4 regions of the Escherichia ruysiae genome follow, and region 2 is predicted to be linked to each of the others. Evidence: predicted binding sites of a transcription regulator. Region 2 holds the regulator's gene; each other region holds the start of a gene.
The links. The regulator CRP, encoded in region 2, controls carbon source genes, mostly activating them, when cyclic AMP is high. The targets are predictions, from matches to a motif close to ATGTGANNNNNNTCACAT.
Positions count from the first base shown of each region.

Region 1: the regulator CRP is predicted to act here: its motif matches at 1,820-1,837, upstream of ldtB (L,D-transpeptidase).
Region 3: the regulator CRP is predicted to act here: its motif matches at 2,092-2,109, upstream of msrB (peptide-methionine (R)-S-oxide reductase MsrB).
Region 4: the regulator CRP is predicted to act here: its motif matches at 3,215-3,232, upstream of mlc (sugar metabolism global transcriptional regulator Mlc).

Region 1 is NZ_JAVIWS010000001.1:4,184,822-4,190,420, reverse strand. Features, by position in the region: gene RGV86_RS20105 (ABC-F family ATPase) at 123-1,715, opposite strand; gene ldtB (L,D-transpeptidase) at 1,934-2,854, shown strand; gene RGV86_RS20095 (anion transporter) at 2,912-4,030, opposite strand; gene mntR (manganese-binding transcriptional regulator MntR) at 4,027-4,494, opposite strand; gene mntS (manganase accumulation protein MntS) at 4,680-4,808, shown strand; gene opgE (phosphoethanolamine transferase) at 5,080-5,599, shown strand, end outside.
Region 2 is NZ_JAVIWS010000001.1:3,050,563-3,056,161, forward strand. Features, by position in the region: gene RGV86_RS14665 (YccS/YhfK family putative transporter) at 1-1,431, opposite strand, end outside; gene crp (cAMP-activated global transcriptional regulator CRP) at 1,482-2,114, opposite strand; gene RGV86_RS14675 (OsmC family protein) at 2,416-2,820, shown strand; gene RGV86_RS14680 (phosphoribulokinase) at 2,875-3,744, opposite strand; gene RGV86_RS14685 (YheU family protein) at 3,798-4,016, opposite strand; gene RGV86_RS14690 (hydrolase) at 4,010-5,032, opposite strand; gene RGV86_RS14695 (ABC transporter ATP-binding protein) at 5,032-5,599, opposite strand, start outside.
Region 3 is NZ_JAVIWS010000001.1:133,610-139,208, forward strand. Features, by position in the region: gene RGV86_RS00770 (D-hexose-6-phosphate mutarotase) at 1-806, opposite strand, end outside; gene gapA (glyceraldehyde-3-phosphate dehydrogenase) at 890-1,885, opposite strand; gene msrB (peptide-methionine (R)-S-oxide reductase MsrB) at 2,227-2,640, shown strand; gene RGV86_RS00785 (YeaC family protein) at 2,682-2,954, shown strand; gene pncA (bifunctional nicotinamidase/pyrazinamidase) at 3,111-3,752, opposite strand; gene ansA (asparaginase) at 3,763-4,779, opposite strand; gene sppA (signal peptide peptidase SppA) at 4,946-5,599, opposite strand, start outside.
Region 4 is NZ_JAVIWS010000001.1:313,271-318,869, reverse strand. Features, by position in the region: gene clcB (voltage-gated ClC-type chloride channel ClcB) at 1-1,132, shown strand, start outside; gene bioD (dethiobiotin synthase) at 1,085-1,780, opposite strand; gene mlc (sugar metabolism global transcriptional regulator Mlc) at 1,906-3,126, opposite strand; gene RGV86_RS01670 (LysR family transcriptional regulator) at 3,261-4,154, opposite strand; gene RGV86_RS01665 (MFS transporter) at 4,261-5,514, shown strand; gene RGV86_RS22280 (KPN_01571 family protein) at 5,566-5,599, opposite strand, start outside.

The DNA.
Region 1 (5,599 bases), 1.1 Mb from region 2:
AACGCCTTATCCTGCCTACAAAGTCCTGAAGATTCAATATATTGCAGGTACTGCATAGGCCTGATAGCAATCTTGTATTTGTCATCAGTAGCCCTGACATAACCAGGGCTACTGACTATAACTTACTCGATCCCTTTACTACGCAGGTAATCTTCGTAATTACCGCTAAAGTCAATCACGCGTTCCGGCGTGATTTCCAGAATACGGGTCGCCAGGGAGCTTACAAACTCACGGTCGTGAGAAACAAAAATCAGCGTGCCCTGATACAGTTCCAGCGCCATGTTAAGCGACTCGATGGATTCCATGTCCAGGTGGTTGGTCGGTTCGTCCATGATCAGAATGTTCGGTTTCTGCATCATTAACTTACCAAACAGCATACGGCCTTTTTCACCACCGGAAAGCACTTTAGCAGGCTTTTTGATGTCGTCCTGGCTGAACAACAAACGACCGAGAATGCTGCGCACCGCCTGCTCGTCATCGCCTTCCTGTTTCCACTGGCTCATCCATTCAAACACGGTCAGGTCATTATCGAACTCATATTCGTGATCCTGCGCGTAGTAACCAATGCGCGCGTTCTCTGACCATTTTACGGTGCCACTATCCGGTTCCAGATCACCCACCAGCGTTTTCAGCAAAGTCGATTTACCGACGCCGTTGGTGCCGAGTACCGCCAGCTTTTCACCCACTTCCAGCAGCAGGTTGAGATTTTTAAACAGTGGACCGTTATCAAACCCCTTGGTCAGCCCTTCCACTTCCAGCGCGTTACGGAACAGTTTCTTATCCTGCTCGAAACGGATGAACGGGTTCTGACGGCTGGAGGCTTTCACCTCTTCCAGTTTGATTTTATCAATCTGGCGCGCGCGCGAAGTTGCCTGGCGAGATTTCGAGGCGTTGGCGCTAAAGCGGCTGACAAAGGATTGCAGCTCGGCAATCTGCGCTTTCTTCTTGGCGTTATCAGCCAGCAGACGTTCACGCGCCTGGGTCGCCGCCGTCATGTACTCATCGTAGTTGCCCGGATAAACGCGCAGCTCGCCGTAATCCAGATCCGCCATGTGGGTACAAACCATATTAAGGAAGTGACGGTCGTGCGAGATGATGATCATGGTACTGTCACGCTCGTTCAGCACCTGCTCCAGCCAGCGAATGGTATCGATGTCCAGGTTGTTGGTTGGTTCGTCGAGCAGGAGAATGTCTGGATCAGCAAACAGCGCCTGCGCCAGCAACACACGCAGCTTCCAGCCAGGAGCAACTTCACTCATCGGGCCGTAGTGTTGTTCTACTGGAATTCCCACACCAAGCAACAGCTCACCGGCGCGCGCTTCCGCAGAGTAACCGTCCATTTCGCCGTATTTCACTTCCAGATCGGCAACTTTATAGCCATCTTCTTCGCTCATTTCCGGCAAAGCATAGATGCGGTCGCGCTCCTGCTTCACTTCCCACAACTCTTTATGCCCCATGATCACCGTATCCAGCACGGTGAACTCTTCAAAGGCAAATTGATCCTGACGCAGCTTACCAATGCGCTCGTTGGGATCGAGGGAAACGTTACCCAGCGTCGGCTCTAAGTCGCCGCCGAGGATCTTCATAAAGGTGGATTTACCACTACCGTTCGCGCCAATCAGGCCGTAACGGTTGCCGCCGCCAAATTTGACGGAAATGTTTTCAAACAACGGCTTACTGCCGAACTGCATGGTGACGTTACTGGAAACTAACACAGGCGTATCCTGAAAAGAGATATGACAAACCGCGCATTATGCCATAAGTCTGAAAGAAGATCCCGTCCCCCGCTTAAGGTCTACACTCTTCCCAAAGGCAAAAAATGTGATTTAGTACACATCTGATTTCACTGTTAGCTGGAATGAACATATAATGCGCTTCCAATACTCTAATATTCTCAACCTAATGGCCTGCCAGGCACGAAATCTCGCTTAACATGAATATGAAATTGAAAACGTTATTCGCAGCGGCCTTCGCTGTTGTCGGCTTTTGCAGTACCGCTTCAGCGGTAACTTATCCTCTGCCAACCGACGGGAGTCGCCTGGTTGGTCAGAATCAGGTGATCACTATCCCTGAAGGTAACACTCAGCCGCTGGAGTACTTTGCGGCCGAGTATCAGATGGGGCTTTCCAATATGATGGAAGCGAACCCGGGTGTGGATACCTTCCTGCCGAAAGGCGGCACCGTACTGAATATTCCGCAGCAACTGATCCTGCCGGACACTGTTCATGAAGGCATTGTGATTAACAGCGCAGAGATGCGTCTGTATTACTATCCGAAAGGAACTAACACCGTTATCGTACTGCCGATCGGCATTGGTCAGTTAGGCAAAGACACACCTATCAACTGGACCACCAAAGTAGAGCGTAAGAAAGCAGGCCCGACCTGGACGCCGACCGCCAAAATGCATGCAGAATACCGCGCTGCGGGCGAACCGCTTCCGGCTGTCGTTCCGGCTGGCCCGGATAACCCGATGGGGCTGTACGCACTGTATATCGGTCGCCTGTACGCTATCCACGGCACCAACGCCAACTTTGGTATCGGCCTGCGCGTAAGCCACGGTTGTGTGCGCCTGCGTAACGAAGACATCAAATTCCTGTTCGAGAAAGTGCCGGTCGGTACTCGCGTACAGTTTATTGATGAGCCGGTAAAAGCGACCACCGAGCCGGACGGCAGCCGTTATATTGAAGTCCATAACCCGCTGTCTACCACCGAAGCCCAATTTGAAGGTCAGGAAATTGTGCCAATTACGCTAACCAAGAGCGTGCAGACAGTGACTGGTCAGCCGGATGTCGATCAGGCTGTTCTGGATCAGGCTATTCAAAACCGTTCCGGGATGCCGGTTCGTCTGAATTAATCTTTAAAACTTAAAGCAAAGGCGGACTCATAATCCGCCTTTTTTATTTGTCGGCTCTTACACTGCCGGGAACATAACTAACAAAACGTATCCTACCAGCGCCGCCCACAACAGCATCGGTATCGAATAGAGATGGAAACGCCACCAGATCCGGCGATCGTTCGCCATCCGTAGCGCAATCAAATTTGCCAGCGATCCGGGTAATAAACCAAAGCCACCTACGTTTACCGCCCATGCCAGTAATAAAGACGGTGGTACATAATTGAGCAGCAAAATCGTGCTCGGCACGTTACTGATCACCTGCGATAAACCAATCGCCGTTAACCATAATCCGGGTTCGGATAAATGACTCACGTTACTCAACACGCCTTGCAACGCCGGAAGCTGGGTCAGTAAATGGACGTCGATAAACATCGCCATAAACACCAGCAGCAACGTCCAGTCCACACTCAGCACCACGCGACGCGCCAGAAGCGTAAACCCCACTGCCACAATCACCAGCCCCCACAGCTCTTGTTTCAACTCCAGCGCCGTAAGGAAGACGATATACAGTCCCAGACAACTCCACACCAGCCGTGGTTTCCACTCCGGCGTTTGCGTCCCCGTATGATATTGCAGCGCCTTTCCAGGGAAACAACACCAGCACAGCAGCAGCAATGTCAGCATCATTGCGCCAGCCAACGGTGCCATCTGTGCAATAAAACCGGCAAACGAAAGACCCGAACGTCCCCAGATAAGGATATTTTGCGGATTACCAATCGGCGTCAGCAGCGATCCAGCATTCACTGCCAGTGCCTCAAAAATAATCAGCCGATTAACCGGGATCTCACACAGTCTTTTCAGCGTGATGGTCAGCGGGACAACAATAAACAGCGCGACATCGTTGGTCAGAAAGGTAGAAAGCAGCGCCGCCGCCAGCACCATAAACATCGCCAGCCGACGCTCAGTAGCAAAACGGCGCACCATTTTGCGCCCAAGCACATCAAAATAACCGCTTAATTCAACACCTTTGGTCAGCAGCATCAGGCCACTTAAGGTAATGATGGTGTGCCAGTCGATAGCGCCAGGCCAGGATTTCGGCGCAAAGGGAACAAAAAAACTTAATCCGATACCAACGAGAATTAATAACTGAAAAAAGCGATCGCCTTGCAGCGTGCGTAAAAAAGGCAGGCTCATTTGGCACCGTGTTTCTGGGTAAACAAACGAAAGGCGTCCAGCGTCTCTTCACTGACATGGTGTTCCATGCCTTCCGCGTCGCGACGGGCAATTTCCGGGCTGACGCCCAACACCAACAAGAAATTTTCGACTATCTGATGGCGCTCGCGGCTTTCCTGCGCCAGCTTCTCTCCTTCCGCCGTTAAAAACACGCCACGCCACGGGATCATTTCAATCAGCCCCAGGGTTGCCAGCCGCTTAAGCATTTTAGCCACCGTCGGTTGCGAAACGCCCAGACGAGCAGCCATATCCACCTGACGGGCTTCCCCCACTTCTCTTATCAGGTCAGAAATCAGCTCAACATAATCGTCAATAAGTTCGCGGCGATGCGCTTCTCTTACCTGGCGAAACCCTTCAACGTGCTCTTCCACGTTCACTAACTGCGTCACTTTTTTTGCTGTTGGCGTACCTGCGCGACGACTCATTGTGCTTCCTCATTATGGTGACACATATATAGCGTTCTTATTTCGTGCGCACATTGTAAACCAGAGTTGCGAAGGCACAAAAAATTAACGTTTTAGCAATAGCTATATAATATAGCCTGTGCTATATCTGTATGTAATGCAATCATCCCTCAAGGAGTGACGGGATTAGCAAGTCAGGAGGTCTTATGAATGAGTTCAAGAGGTGTATGCGCGTGTTTAGTCATTCTCCCTTTAAAGTACGGTTAATGCTGCTCTCGATGTTGTGCGATATGGTCAACAATAAACCGCAGCAGGATAAACCCTCCAATAAATAGCGGCGTCGCGGTACGCCGCTTCACTCCTGCTTTATTGCAGGCATAAATCTTTACTGCCTGAAAACCCCCACTTTTTGTCAGATTTGCAATCTTCTTCGCAAAAGATTTGTTCGTCAGTAGTTGACCTGAACGGCGGCTCGCTCTATCTTCTTGCAGCCCTGCGTATATTGCGGCTCGCGGATGCGGACCCTTTTCCCCTCTTCACGCACTCTTGCAGGTATTGACCCTTGACGCCAGGGTAAGCACATGGCGTTTGTTACGATAGTGGCATATGAATTTAACCCTCAAAGAATCGCTTGTTACCCGTAGCCGGGTATTTAGCCCGTGGACTGCGTTCTACTTTTTACAGTCGCTATTAATTAATCTCGGCTTAGGCTATCCCTTCAGTTTTCTCTACACCGCCGCGTTTACGGCTATTTTGCTTTTGCTATGGCGGACATTGCCTCGCGTGCAAAAAGTCCTGGTCGGCGTCAGTTCATTAGTGGCAGCCTGTTATTTCCCTTTTGCTCAGGCCTACGGTGCGCCTAACTTCAATACCTTGCTGGCCCTGCACTCCACCAATATGGAAGAGTCAACTGAAATCCTGACGATTTTTCCGTGGTACAGCTACCTGGTCGGCTTATTTATTTTTGCGCTCGGCGTAATAGCAATCAGGCGAAAAAAAGAGAGTGAAAAAGCGCGCTGGAGTAAATTCGACAGCCTGTGTCTGGTATTCAGCGTGGCGACATTTTTTGTCGCTCCCGTGCAAAACCTGGCCTGGGGCGGCGTATTTAAATTGAAGGATACTGGCT
Region 2 (5,599 bases):
CAGCCATAACAGTTGCAGGGTATATACAGCGGTAATGGTAAAACCGACCGTCGCCCAGCCGTAGTTTTTGCGCAATATCAGGTAACTGGCGAGCGTGGTGAAAAGCATCAGCGTCAGGGTGTAACCTTCAGGGATTTTAAAGTGCAGTGCAACACCAGCAATAATTAATCCAACCACGGTTCCGACAGAACGATTCACAATTCGCAGACGAGTCGCGCCATAACCATTTTGCGTCACCAGCAATACCGTCATTAGTATCCAATAGGATTTCGGCAGATGCAGCGCGGTGCCCATCAGGCTGGCAACGCTTAACATCACACTCAGTCGTCCTGCATTACGCAGTGCTGGCGATTTCAGGGAAAGATAGCTTTTCAGCGCCGGGAGTAACGGCATTCGGCGCTGTTTATCGGCCAGTAAGTCACGGGTATAGAGTGGTTTTTGCGTTCGCAGCACGCGGGCGATGCGGCTGAAATGCCAGTAGCAGAATTGCCCTACAGGGTTATCCGGATGCTGGCGGGCGATTTTTTCCAGTGCGCCAATTTGCTTATCCATCGTAAAACGCGTCGGCAGGCGATGGTAAAGAATGTCATCAGCCAGCACGCGCAGGCGAGTGGCGACGGTTTGCGCATTCCAGCGGATAACCTCCTCCGCATGGCTACGCTCGACCAGCTTTTGCACCTCTTCTGGCTGATGCAAACTGACCGAGATGTGTTCCTGTAAATCCAGCGCCTCCTGGAAAATGCGCAGCATCCGCTTGTAATCGGTATTATTTTGCGCGGAAAGCATATGCATTTGCTGATAGCACTGGGTAATTAAATCGACCGCTTTTTGCTGGCGTTCCAGCAGCGGTGGCAACGCTTTCTCAGGATCGGTGTGCTGGGTAAGCAGGCTGTATTTGGCTTCGCAATAATCTGCCAGTTCACGGTACAGCAGGCTAAGTGACTCGCGTAGCGGTTGTTCGCGCCAGAGCCAGAACCAAAACCAGTTAAACAGCCCATACCAGAGTGTACCCAACGCATAGATGAGCAACGGTTCCCAGACGGGCATGTATCCCGCCAGACTTAAGGTAAAAATAGCTGCCAGCAGCGATGCGGGAAGTAATTTTGCGTGTAATGGCCCTAACTCGGCAGTAACGCCAAGTATCAACGTTAACCCTGTCAGCAGAAATGGCAGGGGGATATCTTTTTCCAGCAGCAGTTGTGTTAGCAAGCTGCACGTGGCAAACAGCGACGCACCAATAATTAAACGTTTGAAAAAGCGTTTATGGGGCGTATCAAGCCCCGCAATATTGCAACAGGCGGGGACGAGGGAAAAGAGCAGCCCAAGCCTTAATTCGCCAAGCAATAGACCAACGGCCACGGGCAAACATAGCACCAGCGTTTGTCGTAGTGCATAGTTGATATCAGGATGGTAAATCAGTCTGCGCCACATCGGGTTAAACAAAATGGCGCGCTACTCAGTAACGCGCCACTCCGACGGGATTAACGAGTGCCGTAAACGACGATGGTTTTACCGTGTGCGGAGATCAGGTTCTGATCTTCCAGCATCTTCAGAATGCGCCCCACGGTTTCACGAGAACAGCCGACAATCTGACCGATTTCCTGACGGGTAATTTTGATTTGCATACCGTCCGGGTGAGTCATGGCATCCGGTTGTTTTGCCAGGTTCAGCAGAGTCTGTGCAATGCGGCCTGTTACATCGAGGAATGCCAGGTTGCCCACTTTCTCTGAAGTGACTTGCAGGCGACGTGCCATCTGTGCGGAGAGACGCATCAGAATATCCGGGTTTACCTGAATTAATTGGCGGAATTTTTTGTAGGAAATTTCAGCCACTTCACAGGCGGTTTTCGCACGTACCCATGCGCTACGTTCCTGGCCTTCTTCAAACAGGCCCAGTTCGCCAATGAAATCACCCTGATTCAGATAAGAGAGGATCATTTCTTTACCCTCCTCGTCTTTGATCAGCACTGCCACAGAGCCTTTAACGATGTAGTACAGCGTTTCCGCTTTTTCACCCTGGTGAATAAGCGTGCTCTTGGATGGGTACTTATGAATGTGGCAATGAGACAAGAACCATTCGAGAGTCGGGTCTGTTTGCGGTTTGCCAAGCACCATGCGCGGTTATCCTCTGTTATAAGCTTTCTCCAGAGCCAGAAAACGCCGCTGTCTCTGGATTGCCGAAATGTGCTTCCCGCTACCTGGGAAGGGGCTATCAACTGAACTGCACGGTAATGTGACGTCCTTTACATACATGCAGTACATCAATGTATTACTGTAGCATCCTGACTGTTTTAGCATAGCTTTCGCGTTGTGTCTCCTGGTGTCTCGCTTCAGCATGACCCAGGTCGCCTTCCGTTGCGCGATTTGGTCAGTACGCGTACTCTGTCAGGAAAATTGACGCAATGGAGTTTCGATTATGCAAGCGCGTGTGAAGTGGGTCGAAGGGTTAACCTTTCTGGGCGAATCCGCCTCTGGTCACCAGATTTTAATGGACGGCAACTCAGGCGATAAAGCGCCAAGTCCGATGGAAATGGTGTTGATGGCGGCGGGTGGTTGCAGCGCCATTGATGTGGTTTCTATCCTGCAAAAAGGGCGTCAGGATGTGGTCGATTGTGAAGTAAAATTGACCTCTGAACGCCGCGAAGAGGCACCACGCCTGTTTACGCACATTAATCTGCATTTTATCGTCACCGGTCGCGACCTGAAGGATGCAGCGGTTGCGCGTGCGGTTGATCTCTCAGCCGAGAAGTATTGCTCAGTCGCGTTGATGCTGGAAAAAGCGGTAAATATTACTCACTCGTATGAAGTGGTTGCCGCGTGATTTAACTATCCCGTTGTGAAGCCGGAGAGTATTTTATCCGGCTTAATAGCAGAGTTACTCGATTTTCTTCCCTTCCATCAGTCGTTGCACCAGCGGCAGCATAATTAACTCCATTGCCAGACCCATTTTGCCGCCCGGCACCACTAATGTATTGATGTGGGAAATGAACGAGCCTTGCAGCATCGCCAACAGCCAGGGGAAATCGATTCCTTCCAGATTTCGAAAATGGATTACCACAAAGCTTTCATCCAGCGATGGGATGCCTTTTGCGGCGAAGGGGTTTGAGGTGTCAACGGTGGGGACGCGCTGGAAGTTAATGTGGGTGCGAGAAAACTGCGGTGTGATGTAGTTGATATAGTCTTCCATTGAGCGAACTACCGAGTCCATCACCGCTTCTCGCGAGTGCCCGCGCTCGCTGGTGTCGCGGATGAGTTTTTGAATCCACTCCAGGTTAACGATAGGCACTACACCAACCAGTAAATCCACATGCTGCGCGACGTTATGTTGTGGTGTGACCACGCCGCCGTGCAAACCTTCATAAAACAGCACATCGGTGGGTTCTGGCAGCGCCTGCCACGGGGTAAACGTACCTGGCACCTGATTCCACGGTACGGCTTCGTCGTAGGTATGCAGATATTTGCGAGATTTCCCTTTGCCGCTCAGGCCGTATTCAATGAAGGTTTGTTCCAGCAGGCCGAAGTCGTTAGCTTCGGGGCCGAAGTAACTGATATGCCGCCCGGCGTCGCGCGCTTTGCGGATCGCCATGTCCATTTCCGGGCGGGTGTAACGGTGAAAACTGTCGCCTTCTACCTCGGCTGAGCGCAGATTTAACTGCGCGAAGATTTTTCGAAACGCGAGGCTGGTAGTGGTGGTTCCCGCGCCGCTGGATCCTGTTACCGCAATGACCGGATGTTTGGCAGACATAGTAACTCCATGACTTAGCTATCATTATTATCTCGTCCGCCGACGGTTGCAGGTTATTCGCGAAACTGACTGCGCGGCATGATATTGACCGTTTCGTGCAGCTCCGACCATACCAGCACCGCTTCTCCGCACTGTAGCTGGCGTTTGACGTCGGCGACTTTCTGTTCAAGTGTACGCTCATGTTCACCATAATCGGTGCCTTCGCGTAACACAAAGCTTTCAATTAAATTTTCCAGCGTTTCGGGGGAGAGGTCTTGCCACGGAATCAACATGATTTCGCCTCCAGATACGTTGATAACCAGTCAGGAATGCGTGACTCCAGCCACATTTGCGGATGAAGTAATGTACCGCCAATAAAGCCAACATGACCGCCATGTTCCGTCAGTTGATACTCCACTTGCGGTGGGAGATTTTCCGGTTTCGGGATCACCTGATGATCCATAAACGGATCGTCTTTGGCGTGAATAATCAGCGTGGGTTTGGCGATCCGATTGAGCATCGGCATGGCGCTACACTGACGATAATAGTCGATAGCGTCGACGTAGCCGTGAATTTTGGCGGTGATTAGATCGTCAAATTCGCGGATGCGGCGTACCGATTTCAACTGTGCGAGATTAATCGGCAGCGTTCCGGGGTAGGCCGCCAGTTTGCGCGCAGCATTGGCTTTTAACAAGTTCAGCAAGTAACGCTGATAAACGCGGGAGAAGCCTTTATCCATGTGATAACTACAGGCTTCCAGCATAAACGGTGCAGAGACAATCGCCGCCGCATCAATCGGGAGGTCATTGCCTTCTTTGGCCAGCAAACAGGCCAGCATATTACCGCCGAGCGAATAGCCGACGGCAGCCGTTGGCGCATGACCAAATTCGCGTTGCAGCCAGCGTAAAAACCAACTGGCATCTTCGGTTTCGCCCGAATGGTAAATGCGGTGCATCCGGTTTGGTTCACCGCTGCACCCGCGAAAATGCATCACCACGCCCAGCCAGCCGCGCTTTTGCGCTGCCTCAACCAGACCATGTGCATAAGGACTATTGAGGCTGCCTTCGAGACCGTGGAAGACCACCAGACGCGGTTTATGCTTCGCTTGTGTGGGGTCTTCACTCCACGCGAGATCGACAAAGTCTCCGTCGGGCAACTCCAGCCGCTGCCAGTGCGGGATGAATTTCACCTGACGACGAAACAGACGCGGCAGCATGGTTTGGAGATGACAATTGCTGAAACCGCGCATAGGGGTGAATTCAGCACTGCTGCTGAATACATTGGCCTCGGTCGTCGTTATCTGCGCCATCAGTTGCTTTGGCCTTCCAGCAGCATCTGTTCCAGTTGCTCCTGGGCTTCCAGCCACGCCATTTCGCACTCTTCCAGCCCGGATTTGGCGCTGGCTTGTTGTTGCAGGCAGGCGGTCAGTTCTGCTTTACGGCTCTGGTCATACAGCTCGCTGTCGCCAAGTTTCTCTTCCGCCTGCGCCAGTTGCGCGTTCAGCTTCTCCATCTCTTTTTCCAGACGGGCGATCTCTTTACGCAGCGGCTGGGTTTGCGCACGCAACTCTGCTTCCCGACGCTTCTGATCTTTACGTGCCTGGGCGCTGTTCGCGTTCTCTTTTGGCGCTTCGTCGGCCTGGTTTTCCTGCTTTTGTACGTCGCTTAACCACTGTTGATAATCTTCCAGATCGCCGTCGAACGGTTCGACTTTACGATCGTGAACCAGATAGAGATCGTCAGTGGTGGAACGCAGCAAATGACGGTCGTGCGAGACGACAACCAGCGCGCCTTCAAACTCGATCAATGCTTCGGTGAGTGCCTGGCGCATGTCGAGGTCAAGGTGGTTGGTCGGTTCGTCGAGCAGCAGCAGATTC
Region 3 (5,599 bases), 2.9 Mb from region 2:
GCTGTTTCTACACAAACAAAGGTCTTGTAGCCATCATCCGGCATATCGCCCATGCTGACTGAAAGTGCCGGGCCAGGGTTCCAGCCGACGACGTTCAGATGATGCTGGTGACCAACGGTAATAGTACGATTCAACGCTTCGTCATTAATCACACTGCAATCTTGCGGATTCAGATACACGCGATCGGTACGATCAGGGAAGGTCTGAATACCGTCGGTCAGTACATCTTCTTTCGCATCGTTCACTTTATCAATGAAGCGATCGCCCAGACCACTGACGCTTACCTTAGCAATATCACCCACGTTAAAGTAAGTATGCAGAGCAGAGGTGGTTTCAAATTCGCCGTGCGCTTCAAGATCGATTTCACAGGTTTCACCCACGCGGAAATGCGCTAACAGCGTAAAGTCGTGCGGCCAGTATTTTTTTGTCTCGTCGCTTTGCGTCAGTTCGAAAGTCAGTGTCACGCTATCGGCATCTTCACTATGCGATTTCAGCGTCCACGGCAGAATACGGGCAAAACCGTGCGCAGGCAGACCTTGTTGTGCTGCCGGACCAAACCACGGCCAGCAAACCGGCACGCCACCGCGAATGGCGACGCCATTTTTGAACGGAGTGTTATTGCTCAACCACAGGACGTCTTCTTCACCCGCAGGTTTCCACGAGAGAAGGTGTGCGCCCTGTAATGTAAAAGAGGCTTTTACCTGGGGATGTTCGACCACAATAAGGTCCAGTTCATCCAGTTTACGACGGGAGAGGACAGGGGAAATTTGTTCGATGACCGGAAGGGCAAAAATTTTCTTAATCATGACGCAGTCCTTTAACTTCATTTCATCAGGTAAAAAAAAGAGCGACCGAAGTCGCTCTTTTTAGATCACAAAGTCATCTCAACTTATTTGGAGATGTGAGCGATCAGATCCAGAACTTTGTTGGAGTAACCGGTTTCGTTGTCGTACCAGGATACCAGTTTCACGAAGTTGTCGTTCAGAGCGATACCCGCTTTAGCATCGAACACGGAAGTGCAAACTTCGCCGTTGAAATCGGTAGATACTACGTCATCTTCGGTGTAGCCCAGAACGCCTTTCATTTCGCCTTCAGCAGCAGCTTTAACGGCAGCTTTGATCTGCTCGTAAGTTGCAGCTTTTTCCAGACGAACGGTCAGGTCAACTACGGATACGTTCGGGGTCGGAACGCGGAACGCCATACCAGTCAGTTTGCCATTCAGTTCTGGCAGTACTTTACCTACAGCTTTAGCAGCACCGGTAGAGGACGGGATGATGTTCTGAGAAGCGCCACGGCCGCCGCGCCAGTCTTTGTGAGACGGACCATCAACGGTTTTCTGAGTAGCGGTAGTAGCGTGAACGGTGGTCATCAGACCTTCGATGATGCCGAAGTTATCGTTGATAACTTTAGCCAGCGGAGCCAGGCAGTTGGTGGTGCAGGAAGCGTTGGAAACGATGTCCTGGCCAGCATATTTGTCGAAGTTAGCGCCTTTAACGAACATCGGAGTGTTGTCTTTAGACGGACCAGTCATAACCACTTTTTTCGCACCAGCGGTGATGTGTTTACGAGCAGTTTCGTCAGTCAGGAACAGACCAGTTGCTTCAGCGACAACGTCAACACCAACTTCGTCCCATTTCAGGTTAGCCGGATCACGTTCAGCGGTAACACGGATTTTTTTACCGTTAACGATCAGATGACCGTCTTTCACTTCAACGGTGCCGTCGAAACGACCGTGAGTGGAGTCATATTTCAGCATGTATGCCATGTAATCAGCGTCTAACAGGTCGTTGATTGCAACGATCTCGATGTCAGAACGTTTCTGAGCAGCACGGAAAACAATGCGACCGATACGGCCAAAACCGTTGATACCTACTTTGATAGTCATATATTCCACCAGCTATTTGTTAGTGAATAAAAGGTTGCCTGTAAAATTACAAAAACCTTACGCAGCGTCAAGCGGAATCGTGTCAATCATTGCGACAAATCAATCCTGTGCCTAAGCATTACGCGACTGACTCGCCTCACTCTTCCTTTGGGCTTGAGACCACATGGGGTCGGCGCCCCGAATTTTAAAGGGCAATTACGATAAAAATGTGATTTTTATCACGTTTTAAGTGCTGCCATTTCGTTGAGATCAAGTTTAGAACAAAATTTTGCGAGTTGGTGTTAATGTTTTGTTAGAATAAGTCACGTAATGTGAGCGTGATTAAAGTGAGATGTGAGCAAATGGCTAACAAACCTTCGGCAGAAGAACTGAAAAAAAATTTGTCCGAGATGCAGTTTTACGTGACACAGAATCACGGGACGGAGCCGCCATTTACTGGACGTTTATTGCATAATAAGCGCGACGGCATTTACCACTGTTTGATCTGCGACGCCCCTCTGTTTCATTCTCAAACCAAGTATGATTCAGGCTGTGGCTGGCCCAGTTTTTATGAGCCGGTGAGTGAAGATTCAATCCGTTATATCAAAGACTTGTCACATGGAATGCAGCGGATAGAAATTCGTTGTGGAAACTGTGATGCTCATCTGGGGCATGTTTTTCCCGACGGCCCACAACCCACAGGCGAACGCTATTGTGTTAACTCGGCATCATTGCGTTTTACTGATGGCGAAAATGGCGAAGAAATCAACGGTTGAAAAAACGATTCAGCAACTTATTCCACAGGAGCGGGAAAATTATGAATCTTGATGAAATAATCAACAGCATGACGCCTGAGGTTTACCAGCGTTTATCGACAGCCGTTGAACTGGGTAAATGGCCAGACGGTGTTGCCTTGACGGAAGAACAAAAAGAGAACTGTCTGCAACTGGTGATGCTGTGGCAAGCCCGTAACAATACCGATGCGCAGCATATGACTATTGATACGAACGGCCAGATGGTCATGAAGAGCAAACAACAGTTGAAAGAAGATTTTGGTATCACGGCAAAACCAATTGCCATGTTTAAGTGAATGAATTGTCCCCTTTGTAGCGCGTTTACGAAGGGAGGGGATAATCTTTACTGTCACGTGTTGGTTGTTTGATTTAACAACCAACATGCCAGAGGCACCGCTGCCGCACTTTATTTGGCCTACAACGACAGTACAGAATTGTAGGCCAGCGTAAAATTATCCCTGCGTCTCTTCCCAGTCCGCCAGTGTATATAGCGTTGCCCCAGCCGCTGACATCTCCATAAACGCGTGCGCGCTGTCCTGTGGCTGGATATTCACGCCGCGACAGCCATCGGTAATCACGTTCACGCTATAACCTGCCTGCAATGCGTCCAGCACGGTAAACTTCACGCAATAGTCGGTCGCCAGACCCATAACGATCAATTCATTGATTTCATGATCGCGCAACCAGTCATCAAGCGCGGTTTTCTGCCGACGGCCGTTATCAAAAAAAGCACTGTAACTGTCAACTAAAGGGTTTTCGCCTTTATGGAACACGGCTGCGATCGCTTTTTGATTCAGTAACGGATGTAATTGTGCGCCTTCACTGTTCTGCACACAGTGTTCAGGCCAGAATGTTTGCGCCAGGCCGTCGAGTTGTCCCTGCGTATAAGGCTCTACACCGTGCTGGCGGGCAAAGCTGCCATGATCAGCCGGGTGCCAGTCCTGACTGGCAATAACCGCTTCTCCGCGCGACTGACACCAGTCAATCAGGCGGTTAGCAACATCCACTGTGCTGTCACCTTCCGGTACGGCGAGCGCGCCACCAGCACAGAAATCATTTTGTAAATCGACCAGTAACAGGGCTCGATGGGGCATTGCAGTCTCCTTAATCATCCGGCGTCAGTTCGCCGCGCAGGTTTTGGCTCATGGCCTTGCGAATGGTTTCGGTATCCAGTCCCTGGCTAAGCAGGTAGTGCAGTTTGGTTAATGTGGCTTCTACAGTCATATCCGCGCCGCCAATAACGCCGGCATGGGCGAGGGCATTACCGGTAGCATAACCGCCCATGTTCACTTTACCGGACATACATTGTGTCAGGTTGACCACCACAATACCGCGATCGCTGGCCTCTTGTAATTCTTGCAGGAAGGCTTTGTTTTGGGGCGCATTGCCCACGCCATATGAGCGCAAAATCAACGCTTTCACCGGTTGACGGAGGAAATTGCGCACAACGTCAGCAGAAATCCCCGGATAAATTGTTACCACGCCAATCGGTTGTGGCGTGATTGGATGAACGATCAGTTCACCTTCGCCGTGCGGTGCGGGTGGCGTATTTAAACGACGGATGTGAATACCCGCTTCCAGCAATGGAGGAAGATTCGGGGATGCAAAGGCATCAAAACCATCGGCATGGGCTTTGGTGGTGCGGTTACCGCGATACAGACGGTTATTAAAAAAGAGCGTCACTTCATTGATGGGATAATTTGCCGCAACGTATAACGCATTCAGCAAATTAATTTGTCCGTCAGAGCGTAACTCGGCTAATGGAATTTGTGACCCTGTCACAATGACCGGTTTGCCGAGGTTCTCCAGCATGAACGACAGCGCAGAGGCGGTATAGGCCATCGTATCGGTGCCGTGCAGAATGACAAAACCATCATAGTCGTCATAGTGCGCTTTAATATCTTCAGCAATATGCTGCCAGTCTTCCGGCGTCATATCAGAAGAATCCATCAGCGGCGTATATTCATGAATAGTGAAATCTGGCATCTCCGGGCGATGGAACTCCGGCATCAGCGCCAGCTGGCGTTGTAGATGACCTGACACCGGAATATAACCCTGCTCGGAACGCTGCATCCCGATGGTCCCGCCCGTGTAGGCAACGTAAATTGATTTCTTTTGCATGATATTGATATGAATGATATCGAAAGAGCAAAAGTATATACGTGAGGCAGGGGGAGCGCACCTGATACTATGCGGATAAGGAAATATGGGGCGAAACAGCGGGAAGGGGGATTCGTAGACGTAAAAAATAAGTGGCCGACGATCTGTCGACCACTCAGTACAAGACTTAACGCACGTTGGCGCAGGTCAGGCAAAACGCATAACGGTTTTGCGGATCGTTAAAGGCAGCCAGCTTGTCGCTTTCGCTTTTCACGGTAGAGGCTACCGAGGCCAGCGGGGCAGGTAACATGGCCTGAAGCGCATCTGGCAACATCGCCCGGACAGAACCTGACATGTTGTCCATCACTTTGTCGAAGAAGGTCGGTTCATCGACGTAATATTCCAGATGCCACTGCTTCAGTTTTGCCAGTTCTGCCGCTTTTGCGACCGCATCATCGAAATCACCGAGGCTATCGACCAGGCCGTTAGCTTTTGCATCCTGACCGGTCCAGACGTGGCCCTGGGCGATTTTATCAATCTGCTCCGGCGTCGAATGACGCGCATCAGCAACCAGCGTGATAAAGCGTTTATAGCCATTCTCAATGCTTAACTGCATCATCTGCTGCGCTTCCGGCGGCAGTGCCTTGGTGATAGAAACATCCGCCAGCGGTGAAGTTGAGACACCATCAGTATGAACACCAATCGAATCCAGACTATTTTCTACGGTGGTGATCACGCCGAAAATACCTATAGAGCCGGTCAGGGTGCTGGGGTTAGCCACAATGTAATTAGCCGGAGTGGAGATCCAGTAGCCACCGGATGCCGCCATGCCGCCCATTGA
Region 4 (5,599 bases), 2.7 Mb from region 2:
CAATGCAGCAACGAACCTTTCTCCGTGGCGTCGGCTGCTAACGCCGGCGCTCGGCGGACTGGCGGCTGGTTTGTTGCTGATGGGTTGGCAGAAACTCACTCAACAACGCCCCCATGCGCCTACCGATTATATGGAGGCGTTACAAACCGATGGGCAGTTTGATTACGCCACCAGTCTGATTAAATCCTTCGCTTCTTTGCTGGTGGTGACCAGCGGCAGCGCCATTGGTCGTGAAGGTGCGATGATCCTGTTGGCGGCACTTGCTGCATCCTGGTTTGCCCAACGTTTTACCCCACGCGAAGAGTGGAAATTGTGGATTGCCTGTGGCGCGGCTGCGGGGATGGCAGCAGCCTATCGCGCCCCACTTGCCGGGAGTTTATTTATTGCCGAAGTATTGTTTGGCACCATGATGCTGGCCTCCCTTGCACCAGTAGTAATCTCTGCCGTAGTGGCATTGCTTATTAGCAATCTTCTTAATCACAGCAATGCTTTGCTCTACAGCGTGCAACTCTCCATGATGATTCAGGCTCGTGACTATGCACTGATTATCAGTACAGGCGTGCTGATGGGTTTGTGCGGTCCATTGTTTTTAAAGCTAATGAACGCCAGTCATCAGGGTTTTATTAATCTAAAACTTGCACCGCCCTGGCAACTGGCATTGGGAGGGTTAATCGTGGGTCTGCTTTCCCTGCTCACTCCTGCCGTGTGGGGCAACGGCTATAGTACGGTGCAATCCTTTTTAACAGCCCCGCCACTGTTTATGGGCATTGCCGTGATCTTCCTCTGCAAGCTAGTTGCCGTGCTGGCCAGCAGTGGTTCCGGCGCGCCTGGGGGCGTGTTTACGCCGACCTTATTTATCGGACTGGCAATTGGCATGTTGTATGCCCGGAGCCTGGGGTTATGGTTTACTGACAGTGAAGGAATTACGCTTTTACTTGGGCTAACCGGGATGGCAACACTACTGGCTGCGACTACACATGCGCCCATTATGTCGACACTGATGATATGTGAAATGACCGGGGAGTATCAGCTACTCCCCGGTTTATTGATTGCTTGTGTGATTGCGTCAGTAATGTCGCGGACGTTACATCGTGATTCTATCTACCGCCAGCACACTACGCAGCATGGATAAGCGGATATATTGCCCCAGTTCACGCTGTTCTGCGCGAGGCAGATAAGGAAGCTCACCAATAAGCGGTGCCGGGAGTTTTTTACCCAATACATCAATGATTTCAGCGTAATGTGCTAACCCTGGGTTGATACGGTTAGCCACCCAGCCAATCAGCGGCAGTCCGTCGTTGGCAATCGCCTGTGCGGTCAGAAGCGCATGGTTAATACAACCTTCCTGAATACCTACCACCATCAACACGGGTAGCTGCTCCTGAACCACCCATTCAGAGAGCGGACGCAGGTCATTCATCAGGCTACGCCAGCCACCAGTACCTTCAACAACCACATGGTCGACTTTATCAGTCAGATTAGCCAGGCCATTTGAAATAAGGGTGTAATTGATCGGGCAACTGTGCGCCACACTGCTTTCTTCTTCGCTTAACGCTATGGGATTGACTGCTTCATAAGGCAGTTCAATTGATGAAACACTCTGCAACACCAGGGCATCTTTATTACGTAGCCCATCAGGTGTCTCTTTGCTCCCCTTCGCCACGGGTTTATACCCCGCAACCGTTTTTCCCTGGGAGGCTAACGCTTGTAGCAATGCGCGGGAAACCACTGTTTTCCCCACAGAAGTGTCTGTACCTGTTATAAAGAAACGCTTCAGCATCACTAACTCCACCGTTATGCTTCACAAATATAAGCCAGGAAAATAATTCAACTTTGGAAGTCTAAGTTATGCGTTCCTGGCTCAATTTGAGATAGCGCAAATTTTGGTAGAACAGTTAAAAAATGTTAACCCTGCAACAGACGAATCAACAAAGAACCGTTATACATCGCGTCTTTTACCAACGCCGCCCCCGCCATCGTCCCCTGATTAGAGAACTGGGTACTCTCGACGCTAATATGCTGGCTGTAGGCGGGAAGCGCCTGCTGACGGATACTGTCAGAAATTACAGGGAACAGGATCTCTGCAGCTTTGCTTAGCGGCGAACCAATCAGTATTTTTTGTGGGTTGAATAAATTCACCATAATGGCAAGAATTCGCCCGACGTGCGTCCCCACGCCAGTAATAATATCTTTTGCCAGCAGATCGCCCTGCAACGCAGCCAGACACAATGAATCCACAGTTAATGGCTGCCCATGTAACATCGAACTCATAGATTGATTCAAACGTAATTGTGCAAGCTCAAGAATACTATCAACACTAGCAATGGTTTCCAGGCAGCCGTGGTTACCGCAATAACAGCGTTTCCCGTAGGGATCGACCTGAGTGTGACCAATTTCCACAAGGCTACTGCTTCCCGCGTGTAGCAAATGACCATCGGTAATCACACCAGCACCCACGTTGTGATCAATCACCACCTGAATCACATCGCGTGCTCCGCGTGATGCGCCGAACAAGGCCTCAGCCATCGTCCATGCGCTAATATCATGCTGAATATAAACCGGTACACCGGTGTGCTGCTCCAGTACTTCGCCGAGCGGCATCTCTTTTACGTCCTCATAGAACGGCATACGATGCACAATGCCATTTTCCGTATCAATAATTCCCGGCAAGGTTATGGCAATCGAAGTTAGACGCTCCAGTTTTTTCTGATGGCGGATAAAAAACTGATCAATATGATTAATGATGCGATCCAGCAGTGGCGAGTCATCTTTCAACGCCAGCTCCTGCGACTCTTCCACCACCAGTTTGCTGCTCAGATCGCGCAGGGCAAGGAAAATCTCCCCGCGACTAATGCGCAAAGAAAGATAGTGCCAGGCTTCGGTTTCAACCACTAGCCCCACCGCTGGACGACCACGGTTCCCCGCTTCTTTAATTTCCAGCTCTTGCACCAGGTGCGCTTCGAGCATTTCACGGACAATTTTGGTGATACTGGCTGGCGCCAGTTGCGCCAGCCGGGAAAGATCGATACGCGAAACTGGACCAAGCTGATCAATCAGGCGGTAAACCGCGCCCGCGTTGGTCTGCTTTATTTGATCAATGTGCCCAGGCTGGTTTTCAGCAACCACCGCATACTCCCTATATTTTCGCGCTCCGAAATAATCTGTAGGTTATGGTGAAGTACTTCAATATGCGTCGTCAAATTTTTACTTCGTCATGTGATTGACAGCACATTTTTCGGTTTTTTTTGCTGAATTATCCCTCACCGGAGTGCATTCATCAGCTGAATACGAAAGTTTCGCGCTGCCGGGCTTTGTTCACGATGCTTTGGCCAAACCAGCCACATTTCAGAAACCGCATCCTCTTCAGCAATAGGTAACCAGCGCATTTCATTGAGTTGGACACGTTTAAAAGAGGCGGGCAAAATCGAAACACCAAGACCGGCGGAAACCAGACCGATGATCGTCATCGCCTCGCCAACTTCCTGGGTGATGACCGGAGTCAGATTATAACGCCGCATCAGGCCAATAATGTCGTCATACAGCCCTGTCCCTACGTGCGGATCAAAAAAAACAAACGGCTCTTTTGCCAGTTCCGCCAGCGTTACATTCGGTTTATTTGCCAAAGGATGATCGTGCGGGATCATCGCCATAAGCGGTTCATGCACGATTACTGCGTGATCCAGCGTCTCCGGCAACACGGTGTTTCGTAACAACCCCATATCGAGCGTCCCTTCGGTAAGAGGGTCTATTTGCTCGCGAGTATTCATCTCACGCGTCTGCAAATGGACATCAGGAAATTCACAGCGAAATAGCGATAAGGTATCAGACACTGCGCGAATAAAGGGTGCCGACGAGGTAAAGCCAATGCGTAACTCTCCCGCCTCTCCCTGATGCAGACGCTCAGCGCGAGCGGCTGCGTCATCCACCATAGACAGGATTTGCCGACTATCAGCAAGGAACTGCTTTCCTGCTGCCGTAAGCAGCACGCTGCGGTTGGTTCGTGCCAACAGTCGCGCGCCAATTTGTTGCTCCAGAGCCTGAATCTGCTGACTTAACGGCGGTTGCGAAATGTTCAGGCGGGCAGCCGCGCGTCCAAAATGCAGCTCTTCCGCAACGGCAACAAAGTACCGGAGGTGACGCAATTCAATATTCATATCTTAAACATCTTATTTGAGATTATTAATATATTAGACATAACAATTCGATTTTCCTACTCTATTCCTAATCCCACATCACGGGCATAATTAGCAAGGATTTCAAGTGAGTCGTACTACAACTGTTGATGGCGCTCCGGCAAGCGACACTGACGAGCAACCCCTTTCCCAGCCAAACGAATTCATTAAACGCGGTACACCGCAATTTATGCGTGTCACCCTGGCGCTATTCTCTGCCGGGCTGGCAACCTTCGCGCTTCTCTATTGCGTGCAACCTATTCTTCCGGTGCTTTCGCAAGAATTTGGCTTAACGCCTGCTAACAGTAGTATTTCACTGTCCATTTCAACGGCGATGTTAGCTATCGGTTTGCTGTTTACTGGCCCGCTATCCGATGCCATTGGTCGCAAGCCAGTGATGGTGACGGCGCTACTGTTGGCCTCCATCTGTACGTTACTTTCGACAATGATGACCAGCTGGCACGGCATTTTGATTATGCGCGCCTTGATTGGCCTGTCGTTAAGTGGTGTAGCTGCTGTTGGTATGACCTACCTTAGCGAAGAGATCCACCCCAGTTTTGTGGCCTTTTCAATGGGACTGTATATCAGCGGCAACTCGATTGGCGGCATGAGCGGGCGCTTAATCAGCGGTGTATTTACTGACTTCTTTAACTGGCGAATTGCGCTGGCGGCTATCGGCTGTTTCGCCCTGACCTCGGCGTTAATGTTCTGGAAAATTCTCCCGGAATCACGTCATTTCCGTCCTTCTTCGCTGCGCCCAAAAACACTGTTTATTAACTTCCGTCTGCACTGGCGCGATCGGGGACTCCCCTTATTATTCGTCGAAGGTTTTTTGCTGATGGGCTCATTCGTAACGCTGTTTAATTACATCGGTTATCGGTTGATGCTCTCCCCATGGCATGTTAGCCAGGCAGTGGTTGGGTTATTATCGCTGGTCTATTTGACAGGCACCTGGAGTTCGCCAAAAGCAGGCACCATGACTACCCGCTTCGGTCGTGGCCCGGTGATGTTATTTTCGACAGGTGTTATGCTTTTGGGTCTTATCCTGACATTGTTCAGCTCACTTTGGCTCATTTTTATCGGTATGATGCTTTTCTCAAGCGGATTTTTTGCCGCTCATTCTGTTGCCAGTAGCTGGATTGGCCCTCGTGCTAAACGCGCCAAAGGCCAGGCTTCTTCGCTTTATCTATTCTGTTACTACCTGGGTTCAAGCATTGCCGGAACATTAGGTGGCGTCTTCTGGCATAACTATGGCTGGAACGGCGTCGGTGCATTTATTGCCCTGATGCTGGTGGTCGCTATTCTGGTCGGAACACGTTTACATCATCGGCTGCACGCCTGAAAAAATAAGTCCGGACGATGTGTTAAATTTCTGTCCGGACTTATTGCTTGCTCAACTCAACGTTAATAACCACCCCAAAATAGAC